Regions from separate parts of the Streptomyces sp. OZ13 genome, predicted to be linked through region 1. Evidence: riboswitches for the same ligand, from Rfam matches in the RefSeq annotation. Region 1 holds a riboswitch; each other region holds the start of a gene.
What was found. Region 1 has a riboswitch for cyclic di-AMP ahead of ACTMTU_RS13655 (NlpC/P60 family protein). Riboswitches for the same ligand answer to the same signal wherever they lie in the genome.
Positions count from the first base shown of each region.

Region 2: linked by a shared signal. The riboswitch ahead of ACTMTU_RS10305 (M23 family metallopeptidase) and the one ahead of ACTMTU_RS13655 (NlpC/P60 family protein) in region 1 are both predicted to bind cyclic di-AMP.
Region 3: linked by a shared signal. The riboswitch ahead of ACTMTU_RS32400 (transglycosylase family protein) and the one ahead of ACTMTU_RS13655 (NlpC/P60 family protein) in region 1 are both predicted to bind cyclic di-AMP.
Region 4: linked by a shared signal. The riboswitch ahead of ACTMTU_RS19510 (transglycosylase SLT domain-containing protein) and the one ahead of ACTMTU_RS13655 (NlpC/P60 family protein) in region 1 are both predicted to bind cyclic di-AMP.

Region 1 covers NZ_JBQHCZ010000005.1:40,999-44,531, reverse strand. Annotated here, with positions in the region: gene pcrA (DNA helicase PcrA) at 1-1,310, opposite strand, end outside; cyclic di-AMP (ydaO/yuaA leader) riboswitch at 1,551-1,712, shown strand; gene ACTMTU_RS13655 (NlpC/P60 family protein) at 1,715-2,875, shown strand; gene ACTMTU_RS13650 (hypothetical protein) at 2,959-3,312, opposite strand.
Region 2 covers NZ_JBQHCZ010000004.1:17,942-21,474, reverse strand. Annotated here, with positions in the region: tRNA gene ACTMTU_RS10315 (tRNA-Met) at 1-1, shown strand, start outside; gene ACTMTU_RS10310 (PP2C family protein-serine/threonine phosphatase) at 261-1,364, shown strand; cyclic di-AMP (ydaO/yuaA leader) riboswitch at 1,618-1,774, shown strand; gene ACTMTU_RS10305 (M23 family metallopeptidase) at 1,786-2,829, shown strand; gene ACTMTU_RS10300 (aldo/keto reductase) at 2,957-3,533, shown strand, end outside.
Region 3 covers NZ_JBQHCZ010000021.1:34,234-37,766, forward strand. Annotated here, with positions in the region: gene ACTMTU_RS32390 (cytochrome P450 family protein) at 1-141, shown strand, start outside; gene ACTMTU_RS32395 (transglycosylase family protein) at 283-1,269, shown strand; cyclic di-AMP (ydaO/yuaA leader) riboswitch at 1,622-1,759, shown strand; gene ACTMTU_RS32400 (transglycosylase family protein) at 1,764-2,432, shown strand; gene eno (phosphopyruvate hydratase) at 2,744-3,533, shown strand, end outside.
Region 4 covers NZ_JBQHCZ010000008.1:55,306-58,838, reverse strand. Annotated here, with positions in the region: gene ACTMTU_RS19515 (hypothetical protein) at 1-45, opposite strand, end outside; gene ACTMTU_RS19510 (transglycosylase SLT domain-containing protein) at 835-1,710, opposite strand; cyclic di-AMP (ydaO/yuaA leader) riboswitch at 1,713-1,873, opposite strand; gene ACTMTU_RS19505 (cellulose binding domain-containing protein) at 2,305-3,533, opposite strand, start outside.

The DNA.
Region 1 (3,533 bases):
ACGCGGATGAAGATCTCCTCGAAGACACGCGACTGGGCGTTCGTGCGGTAGAAGACGGCGACGTCGCCGGCCTTCGCCTCGCCCGTGTCCGTGAGCCGGTCGATCTCGTCGGCGACGAACTGTGCCTCGTCGTGCTCGGTGTCCGCGACGTAACCGGTGATCTGGGCGCCGGCGCCGGCGTTCGTCCACAGGTTCTTGGGGCGGCGGGACTCGTTGCGCTCGATGACGGCGTTGGCGGCGGAGAGGATCGTCTGGGTGGAGCGGTAGTTCTGCTCCAGCAGGATCGTCGTCGCGTCCGGGTAGTCCTCCTCGAACTGGAGGATGTTGCGGATGGTCGCGCCGCGGAAGGCGTAGATCGACTGGTCGGCGTCACCGACCACGCACAGCTCCGCCGGCTCCAGGTCCTCGTACCCCTTGCCCACCAGCTCGCGCACGAGCGTGTACTGAGCGTGGTTGGTGTCCTGGTACTCGTCGACGAGGACGTGCCGGAACCGCCGCTGGTAGTGCTCCGCGACGTCCGGGAACGCCTGGAGCAGATGGACGGTGGTCATGATGATGTCGTCGAAGTCCAGGGCATTGGCCTCGCGCAGCCGGGCCTGGTACATCCGGTACGCCTCGGCGAGCGTCTTCTCGAATCCGTCGACGGCCTGGTCGGCGAAGGTCTCCTCGTCGATCAGCTCGTTCTTCAGGTTCGAGATCTTGGCGCTGAAGGACTTCGGCGGGAACTTCTTCGGGTCGAGGTCGAGATCACGGCAGACCAGCGACATCAGGCGCTTCGAGTCCGCCGCGTCGTAGATCGAGAACGACGAGGTGAAGCCCAGCTTCTTGGACTCGCGGCGCAGGATGCGGACGCAGGCGCTGTGGAAGGTCATGACCCACATCGCGTTGGCGCGCGGGCCCACCAGCTGCTCGACGCGTTCCTTCATCTCGCCGGCGGCCTTGTTGGTGAAGGTGATCGCCAGTATCTGGCCGGGGTGGACCCGGCGCGTGCCCAGCAGGTGGGCGATGCGATGGGTGAGCACCCTGGTCTTGCCGGAGCCGGCGCCGGCGACGATGAGCAGCGGTGACCCTGTGTGCACGACGGCGGCGCGCTGCTGCTCGTTCAGCCCGTCGAGCAGGGCGGCGGGGTCCACGACAGGGCGCGGCGCGCCGTCGCGGTAGTACCCGTCGCGGGCCGGAGGCACGTCGAAGGCGCCCTGGAAGAGGTCGTCCGGAAGCTGCTCCGGAGCCGGGTCCTCGGGCGGCGGCGGGGGCCCGTCCGCGTCGGGCCGGAGGTCCGCCAGGAAGCTGTCGTCAAAGAGGCTGCTCATCGCTTAACGAGTCTAGGCGGCCGGACCGACAACCGTGGCCGCACCGGGACACCGGGGGCGCCACGGTATGTGACAGGTCGGATCCGCGGGGCGACCGTCGGCCGGGCCGGCGACCCGCCCCCGAAAAAGGTCACGAAAATGTATCGGACATATCGAACATCAACCTTCACAGCAGACGCACGAGTTGGCTAGCGTGCTCGACCAGGCGGCCCGCATCCCTCCCGGCGAACCACGCCGAACGGGCGGCCTGCGCCGAATCCGGGCTTCTCCCGAGGGAGTTCGGAACCGGGGACCCACCAAGCACCACCGGGGTGAATCGGACCGTGCCCCGCTCGGTCCGTAGGGCGTCTTCCGTTCGCCCGAACCCGACAGCTAACCCGGTAGGCGGTCCACGGAAGAAGGAGATGCCGGCCTTGGCGTCGCATCGCAAGCCCCGCAGCCGTACCGCAAAACCGTCCACCGCCGTCGGATTCACCACGGCCGCCCTCGCCGGTGTGACGCTGCTCTCCACACAGAGCGCCACCGCCGCGCCGTCCGACCCGAAGCCCAGCATCGAAGAGGTGCAGAAGAAGGTCGACGACCTGTACCGGCAGGCCGGCAGCGCGACGCAGGAGTTCAACAAGGCGAAGGAAGCCACGGCGGAGAAGCGCCAGGAGGTCGACCGGCTGCTCGACGAGGCGGCCGATCGCACGGAGAAGCTGAACGAGTCCCGCCGCGCCCTCGGCAACTACGCGGCAGCGCAGTACCGCACCGGTTCCGTCACCCCCACCGCCGCGCTGATGTTCGCGGACAGCCCCCAGGCGTACTTCGACCAGACCCAGCTGATGGACCGGATGACGGACCAGCAGCGCAGGGCCGTCAGCGAGTACGAGACCGAACGGGCCGCGGCCGCGAAGCAGCGCGCGGAGGCCACCAAGCGCCTCGAGTCCCTCACGGACTCCCAGGAGGCCCTGCGCACCAGCAAGCAGACGGTGCAGACGAAGCTCGCGGAGGCACGCGCCCTGCTCTCCGAACTGACGGCGGAGGAGAAGGCACGCCTCGCCGCGATCGAGCGGGAGAAGGAGGAGGAGGCGCGTCGCAAGGCCGAGGCCAAGGCGAAGGCGGAGGCGGCGGCCCGGGCGGAGGCCGAGCGGCAGCAGCAGGAGCGCGAGACCACCCCGGAAACAGGCACCACCGACCCGGGGACCGGCACCGGCACCGACGACGGCACGTACGCGGCCAAGGCCGACAAGGTCCTCGCGTTCGCCCGTGCCCAGATCGGCAAGCCCTACGTCTGGGGCGCGACGGGCCCGAGCTCGTACGACTGCTCCGGCCTCACCGCGGCCGCGTGGAAGGCGGCGGAGGTGGACCTGCCGCGCACCACCTGGGACCAGGTGAAGGTCGGCACCCGTGTCGAGACGGCCGACCTGCTCCCCGGCGACCTGGTCTTCTTCTACGACGACATCAGCCACGTCGGCATCTACATCGGCGACGGCAAGATGATCCACGCGCCCAAGCCGGGCACGAACGTCCGCGAGGAGTCCATCTACTACATGCCGATCTACGGCAGCGTCCGCCCCGCCTGAGGCCCGGCGGGACCGGCACGAGGCCGGACGCACCAGTGCCCGGGCGGCCGAGCCGTCCGGGCACCGTCATGTCCGCGCGCGGGTCAGGTCCAGAGCGTGGCGATGAAGATGTTGGCGACGGTCAAGCCGCCCACCGCGCCGAAGAGCGCCTTGTCGACCTGCTCCTCGTCCCTCTTGACGTACACGAGGCCGAGGATCACGACCAGCACCGCCAGCTTGATGCCGATCTTGAGGTTGTTGACCGTCTGGTCGTCCGCCTGGTTCAGACCCACCAGGGCCACACCGGTGACCAGCATGGTCAGCGCACCGTGCAGCATCGCGGGACCGAAGCGGGCGGTGCCCTCGCCCATCGCCTTCATCTGGGTCAGGAACCCGCCCAGCAGCGAGGCGATGCCGATGATGTGCAGTGCGACGAAGACATTGATGAGTACGTCCATGGCCCGGAGCCTAGCCCGGCCCATACCACCGTCGGCCGGGCAGGTGGCCCTGTCCGCGGCATCGGTCGGGGGACCGACCGATGCGCGTCCGCGACGACGTCCGGACGTTCATCAATGGCTGCCGGACGCCCATTTTCGGAGATTTACGGTCGTTGTGTCCCGCCCCCGTCGACACGGGGCCTAGCGTCCTCCCTCAGGTGGCCGACTCCCCGCGAGCCGTC
Region 2 (3,533 bases), on a different contig from region 1:
ACTGATGACACCGGCCCGGTGGTCGATCGAGAAGATCGACCACCGGGCCGGTGGCTTTTTCCGGCAGCGTTCCGATCGTCGCCCGGTCGGGCGACCGGAAGTCGCCCCGCGGCGCGTCGGCCTTCAGCCTGAGGGGGGCGCGGTACTGTCCGCAGCCGTCAGCGGACCCGGTAGGACCCGGCAGGAGACCACCTTTGGGCCAGGAGTGGCGAGATCAGGGCGGCGCCAGAAGAGCCCCGTGGTTCGTCCGCGTGTTGCCCATGGCGATGATCGTCGGCGGGGTGGTCTTCGACGTTCTGACCCCGCCCCGGTTCACCGCCGTACCTCTCTATGCGGCCGCCCCGCTCGTCGCGGCGCCTGTCCTGTCATGGATGGCGACCCTGCTGACCGGGATCGCCGCGGTTCTGGCGCTGAGCGTCCTCCATGCCGTCAACAGAAGCTTCTGGCAGATCACGGTCCTCACCGAGACGACCACGGTGGTCACCGTCGTCGCACTTGCGCTGTTCATCAACATCCTCGTGCGGCGCAGCGGTGAGCGGCTCGCCTCGGCCCGGGTGATCGCCGAGACCGCGCAGCGGGCCGTCCTGCCCGCGCCGGCCGACCGGATCGGCGGTCTGTACATCGCCGCCCGGTACGAGGCGGCGCAGGCGGGCGCGTTCATCGGCGGTGACCTCTTCGCGGTGCAGGACACCCCTCACGGCGTGCGCCTCCTCGTCGGCGATGTGCGGGGCAAAGGGCTGGGGGCGGTGGGGACCGTGGCCGTGCTCATCGGCGCCTTCCGCGAGGCCGCGGAGCAGGAGCACTCGCTGGAGGGCGTGGCGCAGCGGTTGGAGCGGGCGCTCAAGCGGGAAGGCACCAGGCGGGAGGGGCTGGACGCCGTGGAGGGGTTCACCACCGCCGTTCTGGGCGAGATCCCGCGCGGCCGGGCCCTGGTGCGCCTGGTGAACCGGGGGCATCCCGAGCCCTTGGTGCTGCACGCCGACGGCGCTCTGGACGTCCTCGGGCCGGCGCAGGCCGCGCTGCCGCTGGGGATGGGCGACCTGGCGGCGTGGCCGGACCGGGCGGACGAGTACCCGCTGCCCGACGGGGCGACGCTGCTGCTCTACACGGACGGGGTGACGGAGGCGCGGGACGCTCGCGGCGTCTTCTACGACCCGGTGGAACGGCTCGCGGGGCGTCTCTTCCCGGGGCCGGCGGAGCTGCTGGACGCGCTCGTCGACGACGTACGGCGGTACACCGGCGGCGGTTCGAGCGACGACATGGCGCTGCTGGCGGTCGGCAGGCCTGCGGAAGGGCAGCCGGAACGACGCAGGACGGTGCCGGTGGTTCCGCCGGAGCCGGACGGCCGCGGCAGGCCCGCGTGACATCACGGCCCTGATACGGGTGGTGCGCACGCTCCGTAGTCGAAGGGGAGCCGTCCGCATAACATTTGATACACCGTCAGAACTGTGACTGCCTCTGGCGTTTGATCAACTCGCCCGGTTCCGGCCGACTCTGTCCGGGTAAGTCCCGGGCGAAGTCGTTAATGATCACCCGGAACAGCTTGGAATCCGGCCCCGGCGTCTATTAACGTTCGATAACGCAGTGCGGTCGTCCCAGCCGTCGCAGAGGCGGCGCCGTGCGCACGTGCCGAATCCCGTAAGGGAACCGGGGAACCACTAATTGGGGTGAATCGGTCACCCTTTGCCGCTCTGTCCGCGGTCGAGGGCGCCCGTAGGAGACCTTCCTGCTCCGAACCCGTCAGCTAACCCGGTAGGCGAGAAGGAAGGAAAGGAGTACGCCTTCGTGGCGTCCAACATGCCTGCCCCCGAGGCCCGCTTCGCGTCCGAACGTTTCAGTACCGACGCCCCCGAGCGGACTTGGGAGGAGTGGAACCCCACAGAGGACTCCGTCCGCCCCGTGCGCGGCCGGCACCGTGTCATCAAGCAGCGCGGCGGAATCGCCCGCAGCTCCACGGTGCTCGGAGTCGGCGTCATCGCCGCGGTCGGCGCGGGTGGCATAGCCACCGCGCAGGACAAGCCGGCGGTCTCCATCTCCCTTCCCGATTCCATCGCGGACAAGCTTCCCGACGCGAAGTCGCTTCCCGGCGTGGGATCCCTGATCTCCGACTCGGACGACTCCGACGGCGATGTGCACGCCGCGCCGCTCACCGCCGCGACCACGGTCGCCGACAGCGGCGCCGGCCAGGCTCAGGCCGCCGGCTCCGGCGAGGCCCTGCGCGCCCGGATCCTCCAGCAGGCCGAGCAGCAGCAGGCAGAGGCCGACGCCGAGGCGAAGGCGGCCGCGGAGGCGCTTGCCGCCGAGCAGGCGGCGGCCGCAGCCGAGAAGCAGCAGAGCGCGGCCGAGGCCAAGGCCGCCGAGGAGAAGCGCAAGGCGGAGGAGGCCGCGCGTGCGGCGGCGGAGGCGGCGCGTCTCGCCGAGCTCGCCCGCAGCTTCTCCCTTCCGACCTCCTCCTACACGATCACCTCCACCTACGGTGAGTCCGGCGCGATGTGGTCCTCCGGCCAGCACACCGGCCTGGACTTCGCGGCACCGACCGGGACCCCGGTCAAGGCGGTGCACGGCGGCACGGTCAAGTCCGCAGGCTGGTCCGGTTCCTACGGCTACCGCATCGTCCTCGAACTCGAGGACGGCACCGAGGTCCTGTACGCCCACCTCTCCTCGATGACGGCGAGCGCGGGCCAGCAGGTGTCCACCGGCGAGACGATCGGGCGCGTCGGCGCGACCGGTAACGTCACCGGCCCGCACCTGCACCTCGAGGTGCACACCGCCGGCGGCGCGGGCATCGACCCGATGGCGTGGCTGCGCGGCAAGGGCCTCACGCTCTGATCCCTGCCCGGTACGGGTCGCGGTAAGTCCCGTACCGGGCACATCCATGTCTCCGGAGCCCTGGCGCACACCCCCCGACGCCAGGGCTGCCGGAATAGCCGGTACGGGCACGGCCGTTGATCACCGCATGACCTCTCTGCGCACCCTCGGTTCCTCCGGCCTGACCGTCTTCCCGCTCGCTCTCGGCGGCAACGTCTTCGGCTGGACGGCCGACGAGGCGCGGACCTTCGCGGTCCTCGACGCGTACACCGCCGCGGGCGGCAACTTCGTCGACACAGCCGACAGCTACTCCTCGTGGGCCCCCGGGAACGAGGGCGGCGAGTCGGAGACCCTCATCGGCAAGTGGCTCGCGGCCCGCGGCAACCGCTCCGAAGTCGTCGTCGCCACCAAGGTCGGCGCCCACCCCCGCCACAAGGGTCTCTCCGCCACCACGCTCAAGGCGGCTGCGGAGGAGTCGCTCACCCGGCTGGGCACCGACCACATCGACCTCTACTACACCCACTTCGACGACCCGTCCGTGCCCGTCGAGGAGATCATCACCGCCCTCGACCAGCTGGTGAAGGACGGCAAGGTGCGCGCGATCGCCGCCTCCAACATCAGCGCCGAACGGCTCCGGGCGTCCCTGGACTTCTCCGAGCGGGAGGGCCTCGCCCGCTATGTGGCGCTGCAGCCCCACTACAACCTGGTCTCACGCCGCACCTACG
Region 3 (3,533 bases), on a different contig from region 1:
CAGACCGCGCTCGCCACGCTGCTCCGCAGAATGCCTGACTTGCGGCTTGCGGGAGATCCGGCCGATTTGCGGTGGCGTGGGGGACTCATCATGCGTGGATTGCGCACTCTGCCCGTTGAGTTCACACCTGAAACGAACTGACGCCGCGTCAATTCTGTGACTTTCACGTGATCTCCGCTGCATCGACTTGTGACTCGCGTTCGAATACGGCTACGTTCACCGTCGACTCGGCACGCAACAGCAGGCCGCAGGTTTCCCAGCTGTCACGCGAAAGGCAACCGCATGCTCTCCGGGAACGGACGACACCGCCGACCCCGCCAGGCTCCGGCCCTCATCGTCGCGGCAGGGGTGACCGGTTCGGCCATCGCCATTCCGCTGCTCGGCGCGGGCTCGGCCTCGGCCGCGGACGCGAGCACGTGGGATCGCGTCGCGGAGTGCGAGAGCGGCGGCGCCTGGAGCGCCGACTTCGGCAACGGCTTCTACGGCGGACTCCAGTTCTCCGAGGAGGTCTGGGCCGCGTACGGCGGCACCGCGTACGCGCCGAGCGCCGACCTCGCCAGCCGCTCGCAGCAGATAGCGGTCGCAGAGAAGGTGCTCGCCGCCGAGGGCCCGCAGGCGTGGCCCGCGTGCGGGCCGCTCGCGGGGCTCGTCGACGACGGCACGGACACCGGCGTCGATCCCGGCATCCTGCCGCTGCCGCAGCAGAGCGAAGCGCCGGCCGCTGAGCCGTCCGAGGACGCCTCCGGCACGGACACGCCGGCCGACGCCACGGACAGCGGGACCCTCGAGGACTCTTCCGGCGGTCCGGGCGGGACCGGAGCGCCGGACGGCGCGGACGCGTCCGCGCCGTCCCGTGACGCCGGTGACGCGCCGGACTCCACGGACGGGACCACCACGGCTCCGGATGCTCCCGACGCGTCCGACGGCGTCACGGACGCTGCTCCCTCCGACGAGGCGACGAGCGGCGGCGGCAAGCACCGCGGCGCTCCCGCCGACGACGAGGCGGAAACGGGCAATGCGGAAGAGGGTCGCGAAAGTGGCCGTCATGCCTCACGTGGTGAAAGTTCAGGTCGTAATGGTGTCGACGAGGCAACCCGCCCCGACGCCTACACGGTTCAGCCCGGCGACAACCTGTGCGACATCGCCGCCGAGAAGGACGTGCCCGGCGGTTGGCCGGCGCTCTACGAGGCGAACGAGGAGACCGTCGGGGCCGACCCGGACCTCATCCTGCCCGGTCAGAGCCTCGATCTCGGCCTGAACCGGGTCTAGTTCGCGTAGCGTTTCGCGGGCTTATGTCCGTTGTGTGCGAGTGAGACAAGGGTCTCTTTGCTGCAACTGCGGCAAATCCCCCTGCGAATTCGCCCACTCCGCCCCTCACCTGCGAAAACGGACACTCATAGGTGGCCGGTTCGGGCGATTTCTCCCCGATGTTCGACTTTGAACATCGGGGAGTCGTGTGTCTACCGTCTGAACCGTTCGCCATCGCGGGCACCGTCGACCGATACGCCGAATCCTGCCGTCGGTCGGGGGGAACAGTCGTCGCTCAGAGCGCCGAAGGCAGGAGCGGGGGACCCAGGTAAGTGCCGGGCCCGTGAGCCGAGATCGCGAGAGGCCGACCGTACGTCGAGGTCGGCCGGACCGTGGAGACCGGCGGAACGGAACCGGCTGGGGGTGAAGACCGCGCGTCAGTGACGTGCGGCCGGGCAACTCACAGGCCCGAACCCGACAGCTCACCTCGCAGGCGTCGGTGAGGAGATAGCTCCATGCTGCGTTCTTCCGGCAACGCCAAGCACCGCCGCGCTTCCAGGACGACCCGTATCGCCGCCTTCGTCGGCATCACCGGTGCGGCCGTCGCCGCGCCGCTGCTCGGTGCGGGCACCGCCTCCGCCGCCACCACGGCCGAGTGGGACGCCGTCGCCCAGTGCGAGTCCGGCGGCGACTGGTCCATCAACACCGGCAACGGCTACTACGGCGGCCTGCAGTTCTCCACCTCGACTTGGGCCGCGTACGGCGGCACCGCGTACGCCGCGACCGCCGACCAGGCGTCCAAGTCCCAGCAGATCGAGATAGCCGAGAAGGTCCTGGCCGGCCAGGGCAAGGGCGCCTGGCCGAGCTGTGGCGTCGGCCTGTCCAACGCTGCCAACGACGCCGGCTCCGCCGAGGCCGAGCCCACCGAGCCGGCCCAGGAGCGCGCCGAGGCCCCCACCACGCGCTCCGAGCGCGCCGAGGCCCCGGCGAAGAACGCCGCTGCCGAGGCCAAGTCCTTCAAGAAGGGCGACGGCGAGTACAAGGTCAAGGCCGGCGACACCCTGAGCACCATCGCCGAGGCCGAGAAGGTCAAGGGCGGCTGGGAGAAGCTCTTCGAGCTGAACAAGGACATTGTCGAGGACGCCGACGTGATCCACCCGGGTCAGCAGCTCCACCTGAGCTGACCCACCCCTTCCTCCCACGGTCCGGCGGTCGTGGGAGGCCACCCGTCTTCCGAACGGGATCCGAGCACCCCGGTCCGGCGCACCTTCCCCCGAACGCGCCGGGCCGGGGTTCGGTCCGTCGAGGGCCAGGGCCCGAATGCCGGTTACCCACAGGTAGATACCGCCCTGTTTGCCCCGTCCCAAGGGTCTTGATGCCCTTTTTCGTCCCAGGGGGCGGGCATCGGCCGGCCTTTGCCCCCGAGGCGGTTAGGCTCTTGCCGCAAGGCCAAGCAGACCTCTGCACTTTTTCTCGCGTCACATCCCAGAAGGAGATGCTCGTGCCGTCCATCGACGTCGTCGTAGCCCGGGAAATCCTGGACTCCCGAGGTAACCCCACGGTCGAGGTCGAGGTTGGCCTCGACGACGGCAGCACGGGTCGTGCTGCAGTTCCGTCCGGCGCCTCCACCGGTGCGTTCGAGGCTCTCGAGCTTCGCGACGGTGACCAGAACCGCTACCAGGGCAAGGGTGTCGAGAAGGCCGTCCTCGCCGTCATCGAGCAGATCGGCCCGGAGCTCGTCGGTTACGACGCCACCGAGCAGCGGCTGATCGACCAGGCGATGTTCGACCTGGACGCCACCCCGGACAAGTCCTCCCTCGGCGCCAACGCCATCCTCGGCGTCTCCCTCGCCGTGGCGCACGCCGCCTCCGAGGCCTCGGACCTGCCGCTCTTCCGCTACCTGGGCGGCCCGAACGCGCACCTGCTGCCCGTTCCGATGATGAACATCCTGAACGGCGGCTCGCACGCCGACTCCAACGTGGACATCCAGGAGTTCATGATCGCGCCGATCGGCGCCGAGTCCTTCTCCGAGGCCCTTCGCTGGGGCACCGAGGTCTACCACACCCTCAAGAAGGTCCTGAAGCAGAAGGGCCTGTCCACCGGTCTCGGCGACGAGGGCGGCTTCGCGCCGAACCTCGACTCCAACCGCGCCGCCCTGGACCTCATCCTCGAGGCCATCAAGGAGGCCGGTTACGCCCCGGGCAAGGACATCGCGCTCGCGCTCGACGTCGCCGCGTCCGAGTTCTACAAGGACGGCTCGTACGAGTTCGAGGGCAAGTCCCGCT
Region 4 (3,533 bases), on a different contig from region 1:
GGCGACGGCGGATGCGGCGGCGGTACAACGGGTGGCACGGGACATGGAGGGTCTCCATTCGTGAGTACGGGTGCGGCGTACGTTCCGTTCCGGTGTCCTGTGGCGGCCGGTCCGTTGCTGCCGTCCGGCGCCTGACATGAGGTAATCACCGGGAGGGGCCGGCTGTCCGTATTCAGCCAGGCCAGGAAGCTGCACGGCAGGGAGTTGCCTGGCACCGCCGGGCGCGCGTGCCGGGTGGCGGGGCGCGCCCCGCGCGGTTCCCGCAGAGCTGTGACCTGCGCCTTTCGGCCGCACAGCCGTTGTGCTCGGCCCGCCGGCGGTGTGTTCGCACCGCACACCGCCGACATCGGCGCGGACACATCAACGCGCCATCGTCCGCCGGAGCCGTCGCCTCCACGGTGGCACACGGCACCTCGGGAGCCGCTCGAGAGCCGCTCGAGCCGGGCGCCCGGCGGCCGTGTCCACGGTTCCGGGGGAGCAGGCCGGTCGCTTCCCGTCCGAGCCCGGTCGCTTCCCGCCGGTGCCGCTCGCGTCGGCCTCCCGGTGCCGCGCGGGCTCCTCCCTGCCGCCCGGCACCCTCATCTCACCGGCGAACAGGACCACGGGCAAGGGCCACGTGCGGGGCGCGTACAAGGCACGTGCGGGCGGGCACGCCGTCTCGGGCGGCACGCGCGGCGCTGCGGCACGTGCGGGGCACGCTCGTTTCGTGCGGCACGTGCGGCACGTGCGGCCGGTTCCGGACACGGCCACGGGCCGGTGCCCGGAACGCCGTGGGGCGTCCCGGGCACCGGCCCGTCAGGTCTGGTCGGCCGGTCGGCCGCCGCGCGGGTCCCGTCAGTAGGGGCCGTTCACGTTGTCGATCGAGCCGTACCGGTCGGCGGCGTAGTTGCACGCGGCGGTGATGTTGGCGACCGGGTCGTACAGGTCGAAGGACGTGCCCTCGACGTGGTAGGCGTCGAAGGTGGGCTGGATGACCTGGAGCAGGCCCTTGGAGGGCGTGCCGTTGACGGCGTTGATGTCCCAGTTGTTGATGGCCAGCGGGTTGCCGGAGGACTCACGCATGATGTTGCGGTGGATGCCTTCGTAGCTTCCCGGGATGCCGTGCTGGGCCATGATGTCCAGCGACTCGCGGATCCAGCCGTCGAGGTTGTTGGCGTAGGCCGGCTTCGCGGGGGCCGCGGCGGCCTGGACCGCCGGGGCGCTCGTGCGCTCGGAGCGGTCCGCGCGGGCGGTGTCGGCGGCGCGCTCGGACGTCTCGGCCTCTTCCGTGGCCTTCGGAGCGGCCTTCTCCTTGGCCTGCGGCTTCGCCTTCGGCTCGGCCTCGGCCTCGGCCTTGGCGCCGATCGTCAGCTGGAGACCGGGGTGAATCAGCGCCGGGTCCGCTCCGACGGCCTTCCGGTTGTCCTTGTAGAGCTGCTTCCAGCCGCCGTTCAGAGAATGCTCTTCGGCGATCTTGTAAAGCGAGTCACCGGCGACCACGGAATACGTGACGGTGCCGGCCTTCTGCGCGACGGCCTGCGCGGCCGCGGCGAAGGTCGTGGCGGGAGCGACGGTCCGCTCCACCACGGCGGGGGCCGCCGCGGGTGCCGCCTGAGCAGCGGTGCCGCCGATGAGCGGCAGGGCGAGCGCGGCGCCGCCCGTGCCGGCTGCGACGAATCCACGGGTCAGCGAACGGGACTTGGGACGACGGTGCTTACCCTTTGCGGGCATGGCGAATTCCTCTCCGTCGCCTGCGAGGTGAGCTGTCGGGTTCGGGCTGGAGATGCCCGGCCGCAGGTGAATGCGGCTTAACCCCGAGCCGTTCCGGATTCCGGTACGGCGACTTACCTGGTTCCCCCGCTCCTGCCGTACGTGAAGTGAGTGCGGTTGCGGATTCCGGACGGCGGCAGGATTCGGCGGTCCACCCGGATTGACGGTGACCGTAAGCGAGAGCGTCCCCGGGAAACAAGTGCCGAATTCCACATCACAATCCGAATGGGGCTTCCTCGCGCGGATTTTCAATTTGTCAGTTCCGCGTCAAAGAACTCAAAGCCCTTACCGGGAAAGGGAAGCACCTCTTCCGGCATCCTCGCCACGGTGACCGGCCGGGTGACCGACATCACGGGCTCCCTGTGCAACCATCCTGACCGCCATAGCCCTACAAGAACGCCAACTCACAACAACAAGGCCCAATTAGACTTAACGAGCAAGACGGTAAAACAAGCCATATAGGACATCCGGTGCCGAACGTGCCCTCCAGAAGGGGCCGATCGGCCACGGGTCCCGGCCGCCACATCCGCCGACCGGGACCCGGGCCTCGCGTCCTCAGCCCCCTGTGGTGCAGGTCTCACCGCCCGAGGTGAAGGCGGCCGGTGCGGTGTTGCGGCCCGACCAGCTGCCGGTGAATCCGAAGGACACCGACGCGCCCGCGGCCACCTTGCCGTTCCAGGAGACGTTCTCGGCCGTCACCTCGGCGCCGCTCTGGCGGTGGGCGGCGTTCCACATCTGGCCGACCGTCTGCCCGTCGGGGAAGCTCCACCGCAGCTGCCAGCCGTCCAGGGCGGCGCTGCCCGAATTGGTCAGCGTGACATCGGCCTGGAAGCCGCCGGACCACTGGTTGGTGATCTTGTAGGCGACCGAGCATCGCGCGTCCCCCGGCGGGTCCGGGTCGGGGTCGGGCCCCGGACCGGGGTCGGTGCCGCCACCGTCCGACGACTCGCCGTACTGGATGCCGCGCCCGTTGGTCGACACGTACACCCGCCCGTAGACCCGCGGGTCGCCGGTGATCGAGGCGCCGGTCCAGCCCCACTGGTGCGCGTCGTCGTTGATCCGCGTCCAGTCGGCGCCGCCGTTCGTGGACCGGAAGATGCCGCGCACCCCGCCGATCTTCGCGCTGACGAAGATCGTCTGGTACGAGGCGCCGGGAGCCGCCTTGCCGAAGCCCACGGCGTCCGCCTGCTCGACCCCCTCGACCTTCCGGAAGGTCACGCCCGAGTCGGTCGAGTGCCACAGTCCGTACGTCCCTGAGGCCGTGCCGCCCGCGAGCCACACGTCGCCCTCCACGCCGGGCACGGCCTTGAAGCGGACGTTGCCCTCCTGCGGCAGACCGCTCGACGCCCTCGCGGTGAACGTGGCGCCGCCGTCCTGCGACACGTAGAAGGTGCCGGCCTTGTACCCGTAGAACTTCTTCGGGTTCTTACGGTCCGACTCCACCGTCGCGCCGGCGGGGATCCCGGTGGACGCCTTCCACGAGCTGCCGTACCCGGTGGTGTGGTGCACGCCGGTGCCGTCCGGGCTCCAGACGAAGCCGCTGCCGTCCGCGGCGGCGGCGACCGTTCCTCCGCCCGTCACGCCGGCAGGCTGCGAGGCCTGGAACCAGTTGGCCCCGTTGTCCGTGGAGAAGCCGATGTGCGGGGCGGCGTCGGCGTTTCCGACCCGTACGACCGTGGCGGGCGCCGCCTCCGCGAAGTCCAGGCTCGTGGTCGACGAGAGGTTCGGGGAGGTGAACATCAGAGGCGGCACGGCGCCGAGGTCGGTGTGCCGGAAGCCGCCGA